Regions from separate parts of the Kitasatospora sp. NPDC092948 genome, predicted to be linked through region 1. Evidence: riboswitches for the same ligand, from Rfam matches in the RefSeq annotation. Region 1 holds a riboswitch; each other region holds the start of a gene.
The links. Region 1 has a riboswitch for cobalamin ahead of ACIQF6_RS26760 (acyl-CoA thioesterase). Riboswitches for the same ligand answer to the same signal wherever they lie in the genome.
Positions count from the first base shown of each region.

Region 2: linked by a shared signal. The riboswitch ahead of metE (5-methyltetrahydropteroyltriglutamate--homocysteine S-methyltransferase) and the one ahead of ACIQF6_RS26760 (acyl-CoA thioesterase) in region 1 are both predicted to bind cobalamin.
Region 3: linked by a shared signal. The riboswitch ahead of ACIQF6_RS18985 (prenyltransferase/squalene oxidase repeat-containing protein) and the one ahead of ACIQF6_RS26760 (acyl-CoA thioesterase) in region 1 are both predicted to bind cobalamin.
Region 4: linked by a shared signal. The riboswitch ahead of ACIQF6_RS12090 (ribonucleoside-diphosphate reductase subunit alpha) and the one ahead of ACIQF6_RS26760 (acyl-CoA thioesterase) in region 1 are both predicted to bind cobalamin.

Region 1 covers NZ_JBIVPU010000010.1:259,279-264,195, forward strand. Annotated here, with positions in the region: gene ACIQF6_RS26755 (putative Ig domain-containing protein) at 1-677, opposite strand, end outside; gene ACIQF6_RS26760 (acyl-CoA thioesterase) at 990-1,427, opposite strand; cobalamin riboswitch at 1,492-1,654, opposite strand; gene ACIQF6_RS26765 (sulfurtransferase TusA family protein) at 2,153-2,434, opposite strand; gene ACIQF6_RS26770 (MFS transporter) at 2,431-3,705, opposite strand; gene ACIQF6_RS26775 (FAD-dependent oxidoreductase) at 3,956-4,917, shown strand, end outside.
Region 2 covers NZ_JBIVPU010000005.1:404,689-409,605, forward strand. Annotated here, with positions in the region: gene ACIQF6_RS18850 (FAD-binding oxidoreductase) at 1-628, opposite strand, end outside; gene ACIQF6_RS18855 (hypothetical protein) at 743-1,141, opposite strand; gene cobF (precorrin-6A synthase (deacetylating)) at 1,399-2,160, shown strand; cobalamin riboswitch at 2,252-2,472, shown strand; gene metE (5-methyltetrahydropteroyltriglutamate--homocysteine S-methyltransferase) at 2,628-4,917, shown strand, end outside.
Region 3 covers NZ_JBIVPU010000005.1:430,710-435,626, forward strand. Annotated here, with positions in the region: gene ACIQF6_RS18975 (prenyltransferase/squalene oxidase repeat-containing protein) at 1-519, opposite strand, end outside; cobalamin riboswitch at 637-740, opposite strand; gene ACIQF6_RS18980 (hypothetical protein) at 919-1,284, opposite strand; cobalamin riboswitch at 1,432-1,580, shown strand; gene ACIQF6_RS18985 (prenyltransferase/squalene oxidase repeat-containing protein) at 1,678-4,503, shown strand; gene ACIQF6_RS18990 (hypothetical protein) at 4,500-4,917, shown strand, end outside.
Region 4 covers NZ_JBIVPU010000003.1:565,542-570,458, forward strand. Annotated here, with positions in the region: gene ACIQF6_RS12085 (ribonucleotide-diphosphate reductase subunit beta) at 1-578, opposite strand, end outside; gene ACIQF6_RS12090 (ribonucleoside-diphosphate reductase subunit alpha) at 578-2,992, opposite strand; cobalamin riboswitch at 3,164-3,302, opposite strand; gene ACIQF6_RS12095 (GNAT family N-acetyltransferase) at 3,383-3,880, opposite strand; gene ACIQF6_RS12100 (helix-turn-helix domain-containing protein) at 4,150-4,917, shown strand, end outside.

The DNA.
Region 1 (4,917 bases):
GTGCCGAACGGGCCGTTGATCACCGGGTCGGTGGTGGAGGAGATCGCCCGCGGGTTGTCGGTGGTGATGTTCAGCAGGTCGACGGAGAACCCGAACGGGTCGTTGTTGTTGACGCCGTTGCTGGTCAGCAGGTCGTTGATGATGGCCGGGGAGTCCCAGCCGTCGTTGTTGCGGTCGCTCTGGGTGTGGTCGGAGATCAGGAACAGGCCGCCGCCGTTCTGGACGAACGTCATCACGGCGGTCTTCTCGGCGGCGCTGAGGCGGATGTTGGGCTCGGGGATCACGAACTCGTCGAAGTTGGCGAGGTCGAGGGCACCACCGGTGCCGTAGGTGATGGTGTTGCCGGCGGGCAGCGTCTTCAGGCTGTAGTTGCCGGTCTTCTGCAGGGCCACGCCCCACGCCGAGAGGGCGCCCGTCCAGCTGGTCTCGGTGGTCGGGTTGGCGTTCTGCGCCAGCGGGTCGGGCTGGCTGGTGGAGATGATCCAGTCCGCGTTGCCCGCGGTCTCCGCCTTGGTGTTGTCGAACAGCACCCGCTTCGGGGTGGCGGCAGCTGCTGCGGCGGCGCTCCCGGGGGTGGCCGCGGTGGCGTGCTGCGGGACGGCGCTCGCGCCGGCGGCGGCCACCAGTGCGGCGGCGGCGAGCGCCAATGGGCGGGCGGCCTTCCACGTGCTGATCATCTGTCAATCTCCTTGGACCACGGGAACCATGGGGTACACGAGAGTGCGCTACGCGCGTAGGCGGGCACACGCTGCCATGGTGGGGTAAGCGGAGCTTGAACGGAACATGTCGAGAATGCGCTGTCCGCAATCACCCGATCCGTCCCTGCGTGACAGTGATCACGTGGCAATCGCGACAGCCCCGAGCCCGGAACGTCGAACAGGACGGCGTTCCGGGCTCGGGGTGCTTCGGGATCTGGGTGTGGCGGCGCGTCGGGCGGCGGTACGCCGGGCTGCGGCGCGTAGGGCTGCGATGCGTCAGGCGGCGATGCGTCAGGCGTTCGCGGCGGCCAGCAGGGCCGGGACCGGGCGCGGGTGACTCTCGGCGTCGATGGCGACGAACGTGAGCCGGCCGGTGGCGACCCGGGTGACCGGGCCGGTGGCGTTCCAGCGCTCGGCGGTGACGGTGACGTGGACGGTCATCGAGGTGCGGCCGGCCCGTTCGAGTTCGGCGTGCGCGGTCAGCAGGTCGCCGGCCCGGACGGGGGCCAGGAACGCCATGCCGTCCACCGCGGCGGTGACCGCCGGGCCTTCGGCGTGCCGGGCGGCGGCAGCGGCAGCGGCGTCGTCGATGAGCTTCATCACCACGCCGCCGTGGATGGTGCCGTACAGGTTGGTGTCGTGCTCGCTCATGATGTGCGCGAGGGTGACCTGGGACGCCTGCGCAGGTTTTGCGGCGGCCATCACAGGTGCGACGGTCTGATCTGCCACGGGAACTCTCCTTCGCGAGTCGCGGCTCGGACGATCCGCGGCGCCGGTGGGCGCTGCGGGCGGCGGCAGGTCTTCGGACTCGCGGGCATCTCCCGTTGGAGGGCCTGTCTACTGGCCGTCGCTTCCCGGGCCGGTCGGGCCCAGTGCGTGTGACGGCGGTCGTTCCCGCTCACCGCTGCGAGGCAGTCCTGGACTCGCACCAGGTTCCCTCTTGCAACGCGCCCACCCTGGCTCGGACGGGGGCGAACCGCTGCCCGACCAGCCTATATCCCCCGTTCGAGTGCTCCCGACGACGGTCCCGCCACGCGCTGCCGCGAGCACCGCGACCACGGACCCGCACGACGGGACGGGCCCGAGCGCAACCCGCTGCGCGGCGCCAGGGGGTGTCCGGCACGGACAGGGCCAGGCGCAGCACGAACGTCCCCGCTCGGCGCCGGGCCGGCGGGCCTCGCGCCGTGCGGACGGGTGCCGGGTCAGTCTGCTGCGCGATGCCAGGGGGTGCTCGGGGTGTTCGGCACCGACGGGGCCGGGCGCGGCGCGAAGGTCCCATCCCCGGTCCGCCGCCGGGCGGCGAGAAGAGTCCACGCGCGGTCGACGCAAGGCGCGGCGCGAAGACCCCGTCCCGATCCGCAGCAAGACGCCGGGTCCGCAGCACGAACGTCCCCGCCCGCCGCCCCGCGCGGCGCCGGGTCGGCGGGGGGAGCGCCGTGCGGGTGGGTGCTGGGTCAGTCGGTTGCGTGGTGCCAGGGGGCGTCGGCGCGGGTGGGTGTCGGGTGGGCGGTCAGGCGCAGTGCGTAGGTCTCGTCGGCGACGGGGCCGAGGTACGTGTGTCCGGTGAGGTGGCACCAGGCGGGGAGGTCGAGCGGGGCGGCCGGGTCGGTGGCGTGGACGTGCACGACGGTGCCGGCGGGGGTGTCGGCGACGGCGGCGCGCAGGCGCAGCAGCAGGGTGACGCAGAGCAGTCCGCGGCCGTCGACGGTGAGCCCGGGGGTCCGAGGGTCCGTCATCGCCGGCTCCGGGTGGCCGCGCTGGCGAGGGAGGGGAGGATCAGCAGGGCGAGCAGGCCGCCGCCGACGGCGAGGACGGGGTAGCCGGCCAGGTCGACGACGGTGCCGGAGGCGAGGCCGCCGGTGGCGCCGGAGGCGGCGATGGCGACGTCGACGCCGCCCTGGGTCTTGGCGCGGGTGGCGAGCGGAACGGCTTCGGTGAGGATCGCGGTGCCGGAGACCAGGCCGAAGTTCCAGCCGAGGCCGAGCAGGACGAGCGCGAGGGAGACCAGCGGGACGGAGCCCCCGGGGACGACGGCGGCGATCAGGCCGGCCACGAGCAGGGTGAGGCCGGCGGCGGCGCCGACGGCGAGCGGGCCGTACCGGTCGACCAGGCGTCCGGTGAGCGGGGACGGCAGGTACATCGCGGCGACGTGCAGCGAGATGACCAGCCCGGACGCGGTGGTGCTCCGTCCGGCGTCGTGCATGTGGACGGGCGTCATGGTCATCACGGCGACCATGACCAGCTGGGTGACCACCATCACCTGCGCGCCGAGCAGCACCCGGTTGCGGGTGCGGGCGGCGGCCTGCGGGTCGGCCGCGGGGTGGTCGGCCGCGGTCTCGGCGGTCGGGGCCGCGGCGGCGCGGGCGAGCAGCAGCGGGTCGGGGCGCAGCCGGGTGCCGAGGACGAGTGCGGCGGCGGCGTAGGCCAGGCCGGCCAGCAGGAACGGTCCGGCGAGGCGGGGCAGGTGCAGGGCGTGGGCGAGGGCGCCGGTGGGGGCGGCGAGGTTGGGTCCGAGGACGCCACCGACGGTGGTGGCGACCAGCACGGTGGAGATCGCCCGGGCCCGGTGGCCGGGGGCGGCGAGGTCGGCCCCGGCGTAGCGGGCCTGGAGGTTGGTGGCGGTGCCGGCGCCGTAGACGAACAGGGCGAGGAACAGCAGGGCGGGGCTGTCGAGCGCGGCCGCGGCGATCACGCCGACGCTGCCGACGGCGCCGGCGGCGTAGCCGGCGGCGAGCCCGGGGCGGCGGCCGCGGGCGGCGGATATTCGGCTGACCACGATCGCGGCGAGCGCGCTGCCGGCGGTGAACAGCGCGCTGGGCAGCCCGGCCAGTGCGCTGCTGCCGAGCATGTCCTTGGCGAGCAGCGCCCCGACGGTGATCCCGGCGGCCAGTCCGGCCCCGCTGAGGATCTGGGAGGCGACCAGGACCCTCAGGATGTGGCGCTGGACGGCCGGGTCGGTGGCGGGGTCGATGGTTGGCGGCGCGGGGGTGACGGTGTCGAGCTTCACGGTTCTTCTCAATCCTCCAACGTTTCGTGGAATACCATAGAGGGCCGTCGACGCCGCCCCGGAGCCGCACCCCACCGCCCCTGTTCCACCCCCTGCTCCGTCGACGGCGCGCGCCGAACGAGCGCCCGGCGCGCGGCGGTGGAGGGGGAGCGCTGACGGGGTGAGGCGAGCGCCCCCCGTGCGAGTGATGAAAGGGGCTCGATGGGCCGAGCGCACGTCAACCGGGGTGGTGCGCTGCCACGCTGAGCCGGTGATTTCTCGACGCGGACTTCTCTTTGCCTCCGGCGGCGCGGTGACGGCCGCCGCCCTGGTCGGCCCCGGAGCCGGCCCTTCCCATGCGGCGGGCGAGGCCCCGCCGGACCCGGCGCGGCGGGAGGCGGCGCTGATCATGGCGCGCCGGATCCTGCTGACCGACGCCGACCACAACGACCTGACACTGGAGTACCTGAAGCTGCTGACGGGCCGTCAGCGCCTGAAGAAGACCACCGAGCGCGACGTGATCGTGGTCGGCGCCGGCGTGGCCGGCATGGTGTGCGCCCGCCTGCTTCAGGCGGCCGGGCACAAGGTCCGGGTGCTGGAGGCGAACCGCAGCCGGGTCGGCGGCCGGGTGAAGACCTTCCGCGGCGACGTCTGGCAGGACCCGCGGCTGCACGCCGAGGCAGGCGCGATGCGCATCCCGTCCAGCCACGTGCTGACGCTCGCGCTCGCCGACCACCTGAAGGTGCCCCGCCGCCCGTTCGACCTGGTGGACGTCCCCCCGGTGCCGGACCAGGTCTCCCAGGACTCCAAGGTGACGTACACGTCGTGGACGGGCGAGGAGTTCAGCAGCGGCGAAGCCCCGGTGTACGTCGCGCCGAAGGGCCTCGGCAGCCGGTTCGTGTTCGTCAACGGACAGACCGTCACCAAGGCCGCCTACAGCGCGAACCCGGGCCCGATCAACAAGACCTTCGGCTGGGACAGCAACCAGACCACCTCGGCGGCCTTCGACAAGGCCCTCGACACGGCCCGCGCCTACACCATGACGAAGAACCCCGACGGGACGTGGACCGACAAGCCGATCGCCGAGCGGGTCAACGGCATGGCCGACCTGCTGGACAAGATGGACGGCTACTCGCTGCTGCGCTACCTCCAGGAGGGCGAGGGCTGGAGCGACGCCCAGATCCAGGCGGTCGGCACGCTGGAGAACCTCACCAGCCGGCTGTCGTACGGCTT
Region 2 (4,917 bases), on a different contig from region 1:
CGGAGTCGGCGGTCACCACCTGGGCCGCGCCGAGCCGGTCGCAGGTCAGCCCGTACTTTCGGGCCAGCACCCCGATGCCGCCGCCCAGCGTGAGCCCGCCGACGCCGACCGTCGGACAGCTCCCGGCCGGCAGCAGCCGCCCGGCCGCCGCCAGCGCGGCGTACACGTCGATCAGCCGCGCTCCGGCGCCGACCTCGGCCGTCCCGTCCGAGCGCACCTCGACGTCCGCCATGCCGCGCAGGTCGATCACCAGGCCCCGGGCGGGGATGCTGTAGCCGAGGTAGCTGTGGCCGCCGCTGCGGGCCGCGATCGGAATGCCGTGGCCGCGTGCGACGTCCAGGCAGGCGCGGACGTCGTCCGGCGAGCCGCACTTGGCGACGGCGGCGGGCAGTTGACCGTCGTTCAGCTCGTTGTAGCCGAGCCGGGCCGTCCCGTACCCGGCGTCGTCGGGCAGCACCAGCCGGTCCCCCAGCCGCTTCCGCAGCGCCTGCCAGTCCGGCGGCGCCGACCGCGGGCCCCTCGGCCTGGCAGGGAACGCCGCCACCGCCCGCGCGTTCCCCGTCCCGGTGGCCACGCCTGCCGCCGACACCGCAGCGGCGGTCAGAAACCGCCGACGATCCATACCCATGGCGAACCTCTCCGCCCGCGCCGCGCGCGCGAGCCTCCTGTCCGCCGATCGTCGCCCTCCCCCGCCGCCCCCGGCCCGCCGCGCTGCGCCCATCGGCGCAGCGGGCCCGGCGCGTCACTCCGGCAGGCCGCCGAGCTGCGCCCCGACCCGCTCCCGCAGCAGCAGGTACTCCTCCCACCGGCGGACGGTCGGACCGACCGGGCGTTCGACGGTCCGCGCCCCCGTCACCCGCTGGCCGTCCCGGAACTGTTCGAGCGTCAGGTCGAGCTCCACGCCGCTCGGCAGCCGGTTCCACCAGTGGAACCCCTGCTGCTCCCCGTCCCGGTGCACCTCGCCGACCACCAGCTCGCCGCCGAAGAGGTCGTTCACCAGCAGGGCCGTGATGTCGCAGTGCCCCCACGCCGGATTGTCGGGCCCCCACCCGGCGCCGGCCAGGTCGTCGGGCGAGCAGGTGTCGGCGGCCCAACTGGCGCGCAGGGCCCGGTCGAGGTCGAGCAGGTTCCACGGAGTCATCCCGACAGCATCGCACCCGGCACCGACAACGCTCCCCCGGTGGTGTCCGAACGGCCGGACGCCGCAAGGGCTTTCGAACCTGGTCGAATCAGTCGCAGGCGGGCCGGGCGTTCCGGTTTCCTTGGGTGCGGGACGGGAGGCACGACCGCGCGCCGCTCCGGTACGGGGGTCCGGAGCGGCCTCGGCCGGTGTGCCTCCCGTGCCTCCCGCGCCTCCCACCTGCGGTGCCGCCGGAGCCACCAGGCACAATCGGCGTCATGCGTACCCTTCTCGTCATCGGCATCGGCGCGGGCGATCCCGACCACCTCACTCTGGAGGCGGTCAAGGCGATCGGCCGCACGGATGCGTTCCTGCTGCTGGACAAGCCCGAGGAGCGCCAGGACCTGATCCGGCTGCGGCGACAGATGATCGCCGAGCACGGGCGGCCCGGGCACCGGGTGGTGGAGTTGATCGACCCGGCGCGGGACCGCGCCACGGCGGCGTACAAGGAGGCCGTCGAGGAGTGGCGGGAGCGGCGCGCCGACCTGGTCGAGCAGGCGGTCGTCGACGAGCTGGCGGAGGACCAGACCGGTGCGCTGCTGGTCTGGGGCGACCCGGCGCTGTACGACAGCGTGATCGCCGTCCTGGACCGGATCCTGGCGCGCGGGCGCACCGCGTTCGAGTACACCGTCGTCCCCGGCATCAGCAGCATCTCGGTGCTGGCGGCCCGCCACCGCACCACCTTGACCCGCACCGCGCGCCCCGTGCGGATCACCACCGGCCGGCGCCTCGCCGCCGAGGGTTTCGGCCCGGGCTCGGAGGACGCGGTGGTGATGCTGGACGGGCAGGCCGCGTTCACCAAGATCGACCCCGCGGGTGTGCACATCCACTACGGCGCCTACCTGGGCACCGAGGACGAGATCCTGGCCGCCGGGCCGCTCGCCGAACAGGCCGACCGCATCGCGGAGTTGCGCGAGCGGGCGCGCGAGCGCAAGGGCTGGATCATGGACAGCTACCTGCTGCGCCGCACCGAGGACTGACCGGCCGGCCGCCCCGGCCGCGGGGCCTCTTCCGCGTCTCATGGAGCGGACGGATGGCGGAACGACGTCCCGCCGCCCGTCCGCTTCGTTCTACACTGACCGCGCAACTGGTTCGCCCTGCCAGCCAGGCAGGCGCGTCGTAAGAGGGAACCCGGTGGGAATCCGGGACTGCCCCGCAGCGGTGAGTGGGAACGACCGCCGTCATCAGCACTGGGTCCGCAAGGGCCCGGGAAGCGACGGCCAGTAGGTGTCCGGGCCTCGGCCCTGGCGGGCCCGCGAGTCCGAAGACCTGCCCGTTGCCCGGGTGCGAAGAGCTCGCGCCCGGCCTCCGATGACCTCGAGGGCGGGTCGGCGAACCACCGGGCGGGCAGGCGCAGTCGAGAGCGCGGCACCGCACCGCTGGCGTCTCCTTTCGCGTCCTCCTGTGCCGTCGGACCCAGGTTCGAGGCTCGCGAAGGAGAGTCCCCTTGACCACGAAGTCCGCAGCCGCGGCAACTGTCCACGGCTACCCCCGCCAGGGTGGCAACCGGGAACTGAAGAAGGCCGTCGAGGGCTACTGGAAGGGCGCCGTCACCGCTGACGCGCTGCTCGCCACCGCCGCCGAACTGCGTTGCGCCAACTGGCGTCAACTGGCCGGCGCCGGCATCACCGAAGTCCCCACCGGCGACTTCTCGCTGTACGACCACGTGCTGGACACCACCGTCGCCCTCGGTGCGGTCCCGCCCCGGCACCGGGCCGCGGTGGAGGCCGATCCGCTGGCCGGCTACTTCGCCATGGCGCGCGGCACCCAGGAGCTTTCGCCGCTCGAAATGACCAAGTGGTTCGACACCAACTACCACTATCTGGTGCCCGAGTTGGGCCCGGACACGGTGTTCGCCGCGAACTCCGCCAAGCAGGTCGGCGAGTTCCGCGAGGCGCTCGGCCAGGGCTACCGGGCCCGCCCGGTGCTGCTCGGCCCGATCAGCTACCTGCTGCTCGCCAAGGCCGCGCCCGGCGCGCCGGACGGATTCGAGCCGCTCACCCTGCTGGACCGGCTGCTGCCGGTGTACGCCGAGCTGCTGGCCGACCTGCGGGCCGCCGGCGCCGAGTGGGTGCAGCTCGACGAGCCGGCGCTGGTCCAGGACCGCACCCCGGCCGAGCTGAACGCCGCCGCCCGCGCGTACCGCGACCTCGGCGCGCTGACGGACCGTCCGAAGCTGCTGGTCGCCTCGTACTTCGACCGGCTCGGCGAGGCCCTGATGGTGCTCGCCAAGTCTCCGGTCGAGGGCCTGGCGCTGGACTTCACCGGCCCCGCCGCGGGCAACCTCGCCGACCTGGCCGCGGTCGGCGGCCTGCCCGGCAAGCGGCTGGTCGCGGGCGTCGTGGACGGCCGCAACGTGTGGATCAACGACCTGGAGAAGTCGCTGGCCACCCTCGGCACCCTGCTCGGCCTGGCCGACCGGGTGGACGTCGCCGCGTCCTGCTCGCTGCTGCACGTCCCGCTGGACGTGGCCGCCGAGCGCGACCTGGACCCGCAGATCGGCCGCTGGCTGGCGTTCGCCCGGCAGAAGGCCGCCGAGACGGCGCTGCTGGCCCGCGCCCTGCGCGAGGGCACCTCCGCCGTCACCGCCCAACTCGCCGCCAACCGGGCGGACCTGGCGTCCCGCGCGGTGTCCCCGATCACCCGGGACCCGGCCGTCCGGGCCCGCGCCGCGGCCGTCACCGACGCCGACACCCGCCGCGACGCCCCCTACGCCGTCCGCGCCGAGGCGCAGCGAGCCCGGCTGAAGCTGCCGCCGCTGCCCACCACCACCATCGGGTCCTTCCCGCAGACCGCCGAACTACGGGCCGCCCGGGCCGAGTTGAACGCGGGCCGACTGGAGGAGGCGGACTACCGGGCGCGGATGGCGGACGAGGTCCGCGAGGTGATCGCCTTCCAGGAGAAGACCGGCCTGGACGTGCTGGTGCACGGCGAACCCGAACGCAACGACATGGTGCAGTACTTCGCCGAGCAGCTCACCGGTTACCTGACCACCCGGCACGGCTGGGTGCAGTCGTACGGCACCCGCTACGTGCGGCCGCCGGTGCTGGCCGGCGACCTCTCCCGCCCGCACCCGATGACCGTCGACTGGTACCGGTACGCGCAGAGCCTGACGGACCGTCCGGTCAAGGGCATGCTGACCGGCCCGGTCACCATGCTGGCCTGGTCGTTCGTCCGCGACGACCAGCCGCTCGCCGACACCGCCCGGCAGGTCGCCCTCGCCCTGCGCGACGAGGTCGCCGACCTGGAGGCCGCGGGCGCCGCCGTCATCCAGGTCGACGAACCCGCGCTGCGCGAGACGCTGCCGCTGCGCCGGGCCGGGTGGCCCACGTACCTGGACTGGGCGACCGAGGCCTTCCGGCTGGCCACTTCCCCGGTGCGGTCCGACACCCAGATCCACACCCACATGTGCTACGCCGAGTTCGGTGACATCCTGCGCGCCATCGAGGAGTTGGACGCGGACGTGATCTCCCTCGAGGCGGCCCGCTCGCACATGCAGGTCGCCCACGAGCTGGCCGCCGTCGGCTACTCGGCCGAGGTCGGCCCGGGCGTGTGGGACATCCACTCACCGCGCGTCCCGTCCGCCGCCGAGACCGTCCTGCTGCTGCGACTCGCCCTGACCGCCGTACCCGCCGAGCGCCTGTGGATCAACCCGGACTGCGGCCTGAAGACCCGCGGCTGGCCGGAGACCCGCGACTCGCTCGACAGCCTGGTCTCCGCAGCCCGCACCCTCCGCG
Region 3 (4,917 bases), on a different contig from region 1:
GGTGCGGGCGTTGCCGAGCGCGAGCAGGCCGAAGACGGTGCCGTTGAAGTTCCCGGACGGGCCCCAGTAGCCGGGCTCGGCGGTCTGCCAGTAGGCGGCGAGGTCGGCGATCAGGTTCCGTCCGGCGTCGACGCGGGCCGGATCGATGCCTGCCGCATAGGAGTTGAGGATGGCCCGCTCGTAGTCGGTGACCACCGGGGAGGCGCTCGGCCAGCTGCTCGCGGCGAGTTGGCCGCGGTACACGGTGCGGGCGTTCTTGCTCGGGTCGGTGCCGGGGAGGAGGTCCACGGCGGCGGTGCCGGCGGCGGCGAACGCGCTGAACGCCCATTCGTTGGACAGGCCGCCGGAGGCGTAGCTGCCGTCGGCGGCCTGCAGGGTCTTCAGGTAGGCGACGCCGTTGGCCTTGGAGGTGGCGATCTGGGCCGGGCTCGCGGTCGCGTGGGCCGGGACGGCGGCGGCCAGCAGGGTGCCGGCCGCGAGGGCGACGGCGGCGGCACGGGAAGCATGGCGGAGGGACACGGCGGGACTCCTTGGGTCGGGACGGCCGACCGGGCCCCTGCCTGTCCGCGGGCGCGGCGGCGGGGCGGCCGCCGCCCGGGTCGCGTGGGTGGCTGTCGCTCGTGGTGCACGGCCGGCGGGCATTCGGACTCGGGCCCCGACCGGGCTCCCGGCACGATCGACCGGAAGGGTTCTGGGCCCACACCGCTGCGCGTCAGTCCCGGATTTCCACCGGATTCCCCCGCACGGCCACCGGGACGCTACCGCACCCGCCGCGCCGCCCGACAGGGTGACGAAGGCAACATGACGCCCCGTCGGCGGCGGGTCACCCCCGCGGATCACCCGCTGCCCCGGCAGTCGGGCCGCCCCTCGGACCGGCTCGGCCGCTGACCCGGCAGCCGGGCCACCCCGCGGACCGGGTCAGCCGTTGACCCGGTAACTCAGGCCCGCGTAGGGGAGGTTGGCCCAGTGCAGGCTGCCCAGTCCGTAGGCGAGGTCGCCGGCCCGGCCGGGCGCGCCGGTGCGGCAGTCGGCGTTGAAGTACACCGTGACGTCGGCGGCGGTGAAGTTCACGGCGGAGTTCGCGGCGGCGGGCAGGTTGTGGCAGCCTGCGGCGGTGTCGACGGCGAACTGGGCGCCCGTCAGGTCGCTGCCGGTGGTGAAGTACGCGACGGAGGCATGCGGCAGGTCGACGGCGGCGGCGGGCTGAGCGAGGGCGCCGCCGAGCAGCAGGGCGGCGCCGGTGGCGACGGCGGCGGTGAGGCTCTTCGGACCGGATGCGGGCATGGCTGTCTCCTTGTCGGACGGACGCGAAGGCGCGCGACTCACGTGGTTACATGTTCAACTACCCTTGCCCGCCTGCCAAGAGGCCCACGTCCGACGCCTGCTGGGGGCCCGTGCCCCGCCAATCCGCCGCCGGTCCGGAAGCGTTGACGGTCCCTCATGCCGCGTGGTCTGATGAACGGGTTTTTCATCCTCGGCAGCAGGGGAAGCCGGTCCGAATCCGGCGCTGACCCGCAACCGTAGTCCCGTCCCACCGCGACGGGAGAGCCGGAATGCCTGCCCCGAGGGTTCGTTCAGCGCACATGCGTCGTCGCGGAATACGACGCAGCCGGTACGGGGGCCCGCCACCGTCCGCTGCCCGCTCACCCCGCCACGACCCGATCAGGGAGTATGCCGGTGAGGGTCAGTCACACCACCACGGACACGCACGTCGGACGCGGTCGCCGCCCGGCCGCCGTCCTGCTCGCCACGGCCGTCGCGGCCACCGCCACCGGCGCGCTGCTGCTCGGCCACCCGGGCACGGCCGCCGCCGACCCGATCGAGCAGTGCACCGCCACCACCGGCGCGATCGTCGCGGTCGACTTCTCGCCCTGGGGCGGCGGCGTGGTGCGCGGCTGCGACGCCCACCCGACCACCGGCATGAACCTGCTGCACAACGCCGGGTTCACCACCACCGGCACGGTGCACGACGGCCCGGGCTTCATCTGCCGGATCGGCACCGACACGTTCTCCACCGGCACCCAGTACCCGACCCCGGCCACCGAACCCTGCACCACCACCCCGCAGGCCACCGCCTACTGGTCGTACTGGATCGCCGCGCCGGGCGCGACCGGCTGGACGTACAGCGCGTACGGCGCGATGACGCAGCAGCCGAAGCCCGGCGAGGTCGAGGCCTGGGTGTACGGCGCGACCGATCTCGGCGGCGCGGGCGGCGGCCCGAGGTTCACCCCGGACGAGGTCCGGGCGAAGAACTCCGCCACCCCCTCCCCCTCCCCTTCCGGCAGCAACAGCCCGTCCAGCAGCCCGAGTTCGAGCCCGAGCCCGAGCCCGAGCGGCAGCGCCACCTCGAACCCGCCCGCCCGCACCGGCGACCCGGCGGCCGCCGCGGCCTGGCTGGCGGCGCAGCTGGTGGACGGCGACCACATGGAGAACTGGTGGTCCGAGGGGCCGGACTACCCGCGCACCGCGCTGACCGCGCTGTCGCTGGCCGGCTCGGGCACCCAGGACGCGGCGCTGCGCCGGGTGGCGGCGTTCCTGGCCGCGCACACCGACGCGTTCGTGTACCCGAAGGGCGCCGCCGCTGCGCCGGAGGCCCAGGCCGCCGCGATGCTGGCGCTGGTCGCCGAGGCGACCGGGGACGACCCGCGGGCGTTCGGCGGGCGCGACCTGATCGCCGCGCTCACCGACCACGTCTGCGACAGCGCCGGGCAGGGCGGCCGGTGCACGGCGGCCGGCGACTTCCAGGGCGCGTCCAACCCGTGGAACCAGGCGCTCGGCGTGCTGGCCCTGGCCCGCGCCGGGGTGGTCCCGGCCCCCGCGGTACTGGACCGGTTCGCCCGGATCCAGTGCACCGACGGCGGCTTCGCCGGCACGATGATCACTCCGGGGCAGTACTGCGAGTCCGACCCGCTGACCACCGCCATGGCCGTGATCGCCCTCCAACGCGCGGGCGGCCAGCAGGAGTTGGTCACGAAGGGCGTGGACTGGCTGGTCCGGGCGCAGCAGGCCGACGGCTCGTTCCTGCCGTACGCCGGAGGCACCGCCGACGTCTTCTCCACCGGCGCGGCGGCCCAGGGCCTGCGCGCGGCCGGCCGCACCGCCGAGGCCGACCGGGCGACCGCCTGGGTGGCGGCCCGGCAGAACGCCGACGGCGGCGTCGGCCCCGACGAGTGGACGCCGGACTCCGAAGCGCCCGCCACCGAGCAGGCGATCCTGGCGTTCACGGGCACCGACCCGGCCACCGTGCTGCGGCGGCTGAACACCCCGCAGCCGACCCGCACCCCCGACCTGGCGAAGGCGGGCGCCTTCCTGACCGACCGGTCCCGGCTGCTGGACGGCCACTACTACGAGGCCTTCCCGGACTCCGGGTGGGCCGACTTCGGCCTGACCATCGACACCGCGTACGCGCTCGCCGCCACCGGCACCGACGACGCGGCGCTGCGCCGGATCACCGACTTCGTCGAGCGGGGCGCGGACGGCACCGGCCGCGGCGTCAACGACTGGACGATGATCGGCACCGAGTGGGCCGGCGGCGGCTCGGTCGGCAAGGAGGCGCTGCTCGCCGAGATCACCGGCCGCGACCCGCGCGACTTCGGCGGGCACGACCTGATCGCCGCGCTCGACCGGCTGATCTGCGACCACACCGATGTGGCGGCGGGCTGCGCGGCGCCGGGCAACTACCTGTCGGCGCAGTCGGTGTTCTCCCAGTCCCTCGGCGTGATCGCCCAGGTGCGGGCCGGGGACGCGGAGCGGGCCGCGCCCGCGATCGCCTTCCTGCGCAGCCTCCAGCGGCCGGACGGCTCCTGGCCGAGCCTGATCCCGGCCTCCGCCGATCCGGACGTCGACTCCACCGCGATGGCGGCGATGGCCCTCGACCTGCTCCCGGGGGCCGACAACGCGCCGGCGGTGGACCGGGCGGTGGCCTGGCTGGCCGCCCAGCAGAAGGCCGACGGCGGGTTCCCCGGCACGGCGGGCGACTCGGTCAACTCCGCCGGTCTCGCCATCCAGGGCCTGAGCCTGCGCGAGGGCACGTACGCCCGCCAGATCGCCCGGGCCACCGAGTTCCTGGCCGGGCAGCAGAACCCGGACGGCGGTTTCGCGGTGGCGGCGGACCTGGACGACCGCAGGTCGGACGTGCGGGCCTCCGCGCAGGCCCTCAGCGGCGTCACCGGCCTGTCCTTCGCCACGCTCAGCCGCAAGCTCGACGGCGGCACCGCCCCGGAGCCGAGCGGCTCGCCGTCGCCGTCGCCGTCCGCTTCCCACGAGGCCTCGCCCTCCGCGGCCCCGTCCTCCGGACTCCCCTCCCCCGCGCCGACGACGACGCTGCCGTCCGGCACCACCGTGGTGGACACCGCGACCGGCGGATCCGGGCCCGGCCGACTGGCGTTCACCGGCACCGACGCGCTCGAACTCGTCGTCCCCGCCGTGCTGTTGACGGCGGCCGGCGGTGCGGTGCTGGTCGCGGTGCGCCGCCGGACCAAGACCGGCGGGGGCGCGCGGTGAGGGCGCGGCTCGCCCGTCCGACCCGGCTGGGCGCGGCAGCGGGGACGGTCCTCGCGGTCGCGCTCGGCGGGCTCGCCCCGGCGCCGGCCCGGGCGGCGGCGCTGCCGATCGAGCAGTGCACGACCAGTCAGAACGTGGTGCTGGCCGTGGACTTCAGCCGCTGGGGCGGTCCGCTGCTGCGTTCCTGCGGCACGGTGCCCACCACCGGCTACCAACTGCTCAACCAGGGCGGCTGGAAGACCACCGGCACCCAGCACGACGGCCCGGCGTTCATCTGCCGGATCGGGTACAGCGGCTACCAGGGCGGGAAGCAGTACCCGCCGCCCGAGCAGGAGAAGTGCGTGCTGACCCCGCCGGCCACCGCGTACTGGTCGTACTGGCACGCCGATCCGGGCCAGAACACCTGGTCCTACA
Region 4 (4,917 bases), on a different contig from region 1:
TACACGTAGGCGAACGCGCCGTAGAAGAACAGGCCCTCGACGCACGCCGCGAAGCAGATCAGGTTCAGCAGGAAGGCCCGCCGGTCCTCCTTGCTCTGCAGCGAGTCGATGTGGTCGACCGCGTTCATGTACTTGAAGCAGAACTGCGCCTTCTGCGCGATGGAGGGGATGTTCTCCACCGCGGCGAAGGCCGCGTTGCGGTCCTCCGGGTCGGGCAGGTAGGTGTCCAGCAGCGTCAAGTAGAACTGGACGTGCACGGCCTCCTCGAACAGCTGCCGCGACAGGTAGAGCCGCGCCTCCGGCGAGTTGATGTGCTTGTAGAGGCTCAGCACCACGTTGTTCGACACGATCGAGTCACCGGTGGCGAAGAACGCGACCAGCCGGCCGATCATGTGCCGCTCGCCCTCGGAGAGCTTGGCGAGGTCGGCGACGTCGGAGTGCAGGTCCACCTCCTCGACCGTCCAGGTGTTCTTGATCGCGTCCCGGTACCGGTCGTAGAACGACGGGTAGCGCATCGGACGCAGGGTCAGCTCGAAGCCCGGGTCGAGCAGCATCTTCTTCTGGTCTTCGGAGCTCATTACTGGCATGCCTCGCAGGACTCGGGGTTCTCCAGGGAGCAGGCGATGGCGTCCTGCTCGGCCTGGCTGAGGGTCGGGGTCTGCACCGGCACGGGCGCGGCGGTGCGGGCGGCGCCCGACGCGGCCTGGGCGATCCGGGTCGCGGGACGGGAGCGCAGGTAGTAGGTGGTCTTCAGACCGACCTTCCAGGCGTACGCGTACATCGAGGAGAGCTTGCCGATGGTCGGCGCCGCCATGAACAGGTTCAGCGACTGGCTCTGGTCGATGTACGGCTGCCGGGCGGCGGCCAGGTCGATCAGCGCGCGCTGCGGCAGCTCCCACGCGGTGCGGTACAGCGAACGGACGTTCTCCGGCAGCCACTTGAAGTCCTGCACGGAGCCGTTGGCCTCGCGCAGCTCGTCCCGGGTCTGCTGGTCCCAGACGCCGAGCTCCTTCAGCTCGCGCACCAGGTACGGGTTGACCTGGAGGAACTCGCCGGACAGCGTCTCGCGCTTGAACAGGTTGGACACCTGCGGCTCGATGCACTCGTAGACGCCGGCGATGGACGCGATGGTCGCGGTCGGGGCGATCGCCAGCAGCAGCGAGTTGCGCAGGCCGGTGACGGCGATCCGGGCGCGCAGCGCCTCCCAGCGCGCGGTCCACTGCGGGGTCGCGCTGCCGAAGTGGTCGACGTGCAGCTGGCCGCGGGCGGCGCGGGTCTCGCCGTACGCCTCGTGGCGGCCGAACTGCTCGGCCAGGTCGGCGGAGCGCTCGTACGCGGTGAGCATGATGCGCTCGGAGATCAGGGTGGAGAGCGTCTTCGCCTCGGCGGAGTCGAAGTCCAGCCGCAGCTTGAAGAAGACGTCCTGCAGGCCCATCACGCCCAGGCCGACCGGGCGCCAGCGGGAGTTGGAGGTGCCGGCCTCGGTGGTCGGGTAGAAGTTGATGTCGATCACGCGGTCGAGGAAGGTCACCGCGGTGCGCACGGTGGCGTCCAGGCGGTCCCAGTCCATCGCGTTGATCAGGTCGTCGGCCGAGGCGCCCGGGGCGACGTGCGCGCCCAGGTTGACCGAGCCCAGGTTGCAGACCGCGGTCTCGGAGTCGTCGGTGACCTCCAGGATCTCGGTGCACAGGTTGGAGGAGTGCACCGTGCGGCCCGGCAGCGCGGTCTGGTTGGCGGCCCGGTTGGAGGCGTCCTTGAAGGTCATCCAGCCGTTGCCGGTCTGCGCCAGGGTGCGCATCATCCGGGCGTACAGGGTCTGCGCGGGGATGGTGCGGACGGCCTTGCCGGCCTGCTCGGCCTTGCGGTAGGCCTCGTCGAACTCCTCGCCCCACAGGTCGACCAGCTCGGGCACGTCCGCCGGGGAGAACAGCGACCAGTCCTGGTCGGCGTTCACGCGGCGCATGAACTCGTCCGGGATCCAGTGCGCCAGGTTCAGGTTGTGGGTGCGCCGGGCCTCTTCGCCGGTGTTGTCGCGGAGCTCCAGGAACTCCTCGATGTCGGCGTGCCAGGTCTCCAGGTACACGCAGGCCGCGCCCTTGCGCCGGCCACCCTGGTTGACCGCCGCCACGGAGGAGTCCAGGGTGCGCAGGAACGGGACGATGCCGTTCGACTTGCCGTTGGTGCCGCGGATCAGCGAGCCGCGGGAGCGGATCCGGGAGTAAGACAGGCCGATGCCGCCGGCGTGCTTGGACAGCCGGGCGATCTGCGCGTACCGGTTGTAGATCGAGTCCAGGTTGTCCAGCGGCGAGTCCAGCAGGTAGCAGGAGGACATCTGCGGGTGCCGGGTGCCGGAGTTGAACAGCGTCGGGGAGCTGGTCAGGTACTCCAGGCGGCTCATCAGCTTGTACAGCTCGGCCACCTCCAGCACCGACTGCTCGGAGGCACCGACCGCCAGGCCCGCCGCCACACGCAGCAGGAAGTGCTGCGGGGTCTCGACCACCTTGCGGGTGATCGGGTGGCGCAGCAGGTAGCGGGACTGCACGGTGCGCAGGCCGAAGTACTCGAAGCGGTCGTCGCCGGAGGCGTCGATCAGCGAGTCGAACAGGTCGGCGTGCGCGGCGACGAACTCGGCGGTGGTGTCGCCGATCAGGCCCTCGGCGTGGCCGACGGCGATCGAGGCGGAGAACGAGGCGACGCCCTGGGAGGCGGCCTCGTCGGCGATCTCCATCGCCAGCAGGCGGGCGGCCAGCTTCGAGTACTGCGGGTCCTCGGCGATCATCGACGCGGCGGCCTCCACGGCCAGCCCGCGCAGCTCGGCGAAGTCCGAACCGGCGTGGCGGCCGCGCAGCGCGGCGGCGGCGACGTGGCCGGGGTCCACCTGGGGGAGGTCGGTGCTGCGGTCGGTGAGCAGCCGAAGCAGCGCCGCACCGGGGTCGGTGAAGGCGTCGGCGGATCCCTGGGACGGCAGGGTGACTGAGGCGGCGACGGTCAAGGCGCACTCTCTCCTGTGGCGGCGACGGACGTAATTCGAGGTGTCCGGCAGCACGCAGGCGGCAGGGGAGGACGGCACGCCGAAAACGCTCGAACGGCGCGCGAAAGACCCACCCCCGGCCCGCCCGCGAGGCCGGACGGCAAAGCAGTGCTGCATGGCGTCTGCGGGGATGCCGTGTCGCACACCGTCAGCAGGTCCTCGGACTGCGCGGGCGTCGCTACAGCCCGCTCACCGTTGCGGGGCAGTCCCGGATTCGCACCGGGTTCCCCTGCTTCGACAGCGAGGTCGAGCATACATGTTGTGGCGGCTGGAGCTGGCGGCACCAGATGTAGTAGCGCGTGTCGCGTCGTGGTGCCGCGCGTAGACAACGGAAACCGCGCCCGAGGGGCCTCAGAACCGCATCGTGTAGACCATCAGGTTCATGCCGGGGGCCGCCTCCCAGTCCCGTTCGGGGGTGCGGAGGAAGCCCAGAGCATCGTAGATCCGGTGCGCCGCGGTCATCGTCGGCCGGGTCGAGAACGCCATTCCGGCCAGTCCGAGTTCCCGGCTGCGATCGATCGCCGCGGACACCAGCAGCCGGCCGATGCCGCGCCCGCGGGCCGCCGCGGCGACCGCCAGCATCCGGATCTCGCCCTCGTGCGGCAGCGCGATGTCCGCCCACTCGGTGCCGCCCGCGGCGAAGGTCACACAGCCGAGCACCGGCCCGTCCGCGCCGTCGACGGCGACCAGCAGCTCGGCCTCCCGGTTGCGCCGTGCGGCGTCTCTCAGGAGCCCGACGTAGCCCGAGCCGGGATCGGTGAAGCCGTCGCCGACGAAGGCTTCGATGCTGACCTCCCCGGCTCCGGCGAGGTCGTGGTCGAGGGCGCGGCGGACGATCGGGGAGTGCATCCGGACAGTGTGCCGGACCGGGCGCGGCGCGGATCGGCCAGGTCCGGGTCGAACGGGTATCCGGTCGGCCGGTGCACGTTGTCGCGGCCGGTCCGGCCGTTGCGGTCCAGGTCGCGGCCGACCAGAACGCCGAGGAGTCCGAAGCTGCCGATGAGGCCCAGCAGGGCGAGCGCGGAGGTCATGGCTCCACTCTCCGCGCCGCCGCGCCCCGCCACGAGTGGCAGAAATGCAGCATTGCCTCGAAATCCTGCCACTGCCATGCTGGACCGATGCTGAAGAACGTCGCGGTCATCGTGCTGGAGGAGATCCACCCGTTCGAGCTGGGCGTGGCCTGCGAGGTGTTCGGCCTCGACCGCGGCGCCGCCGGCCTGCCGGTGTACGAGTTCGGCCTGGTCGGCGACCGGCCCGGCCCGATGCGCACGCACTCCGGCTTCGACATCCACGTCCCGTACGGCCCGGAGCGGATCGCCGAGGCGGACCTGGTGATCGCCACCGCCACCGGCATCCGCGCGCAGTACCCCGAGGCGCTGTGCGAGGCGCTGCGGGCCGCCCACGCCCGCGGCGCGTACACGCTGTCGATCTGCTCCGGCAGCTTCCTGCTCGGCGCCGCGGGCCTGCTCGACGGCCGCCGCAGCACCACCCACTGGCAGTACGCCGACGTGATGGCCGAGCGCTTCCCGCTGACCACCGTCGAACCCGACGTGCTGTACGTGGACGACGACCCGGTGATCACCTCGGCCGGCACCGCCGCCGGCATCGACGCCTGCCTGCACCTGGTGCGCAAGGTGCAGGGCGCCGAGGTGGCCCGGGCGATCGCCCGCCGGATGGTGGTCGCCCCGCACCGCGACGGCGGGCAGGCCCAGTTCATCAACCGCCCGCTGCCCGAGGGCGACGGCGACTCGCTGGCCGGCACGCTGGAGTGGATGCGCCGCCACCTCGACCGGGAGACCAGCGTGGACGAGCTCGCCCGGCAGGCCCACATGTCCCCGCGCACCTTCGCCCGGCGCTTCCAGCAGGAGACCGGCACCACCCCGCAC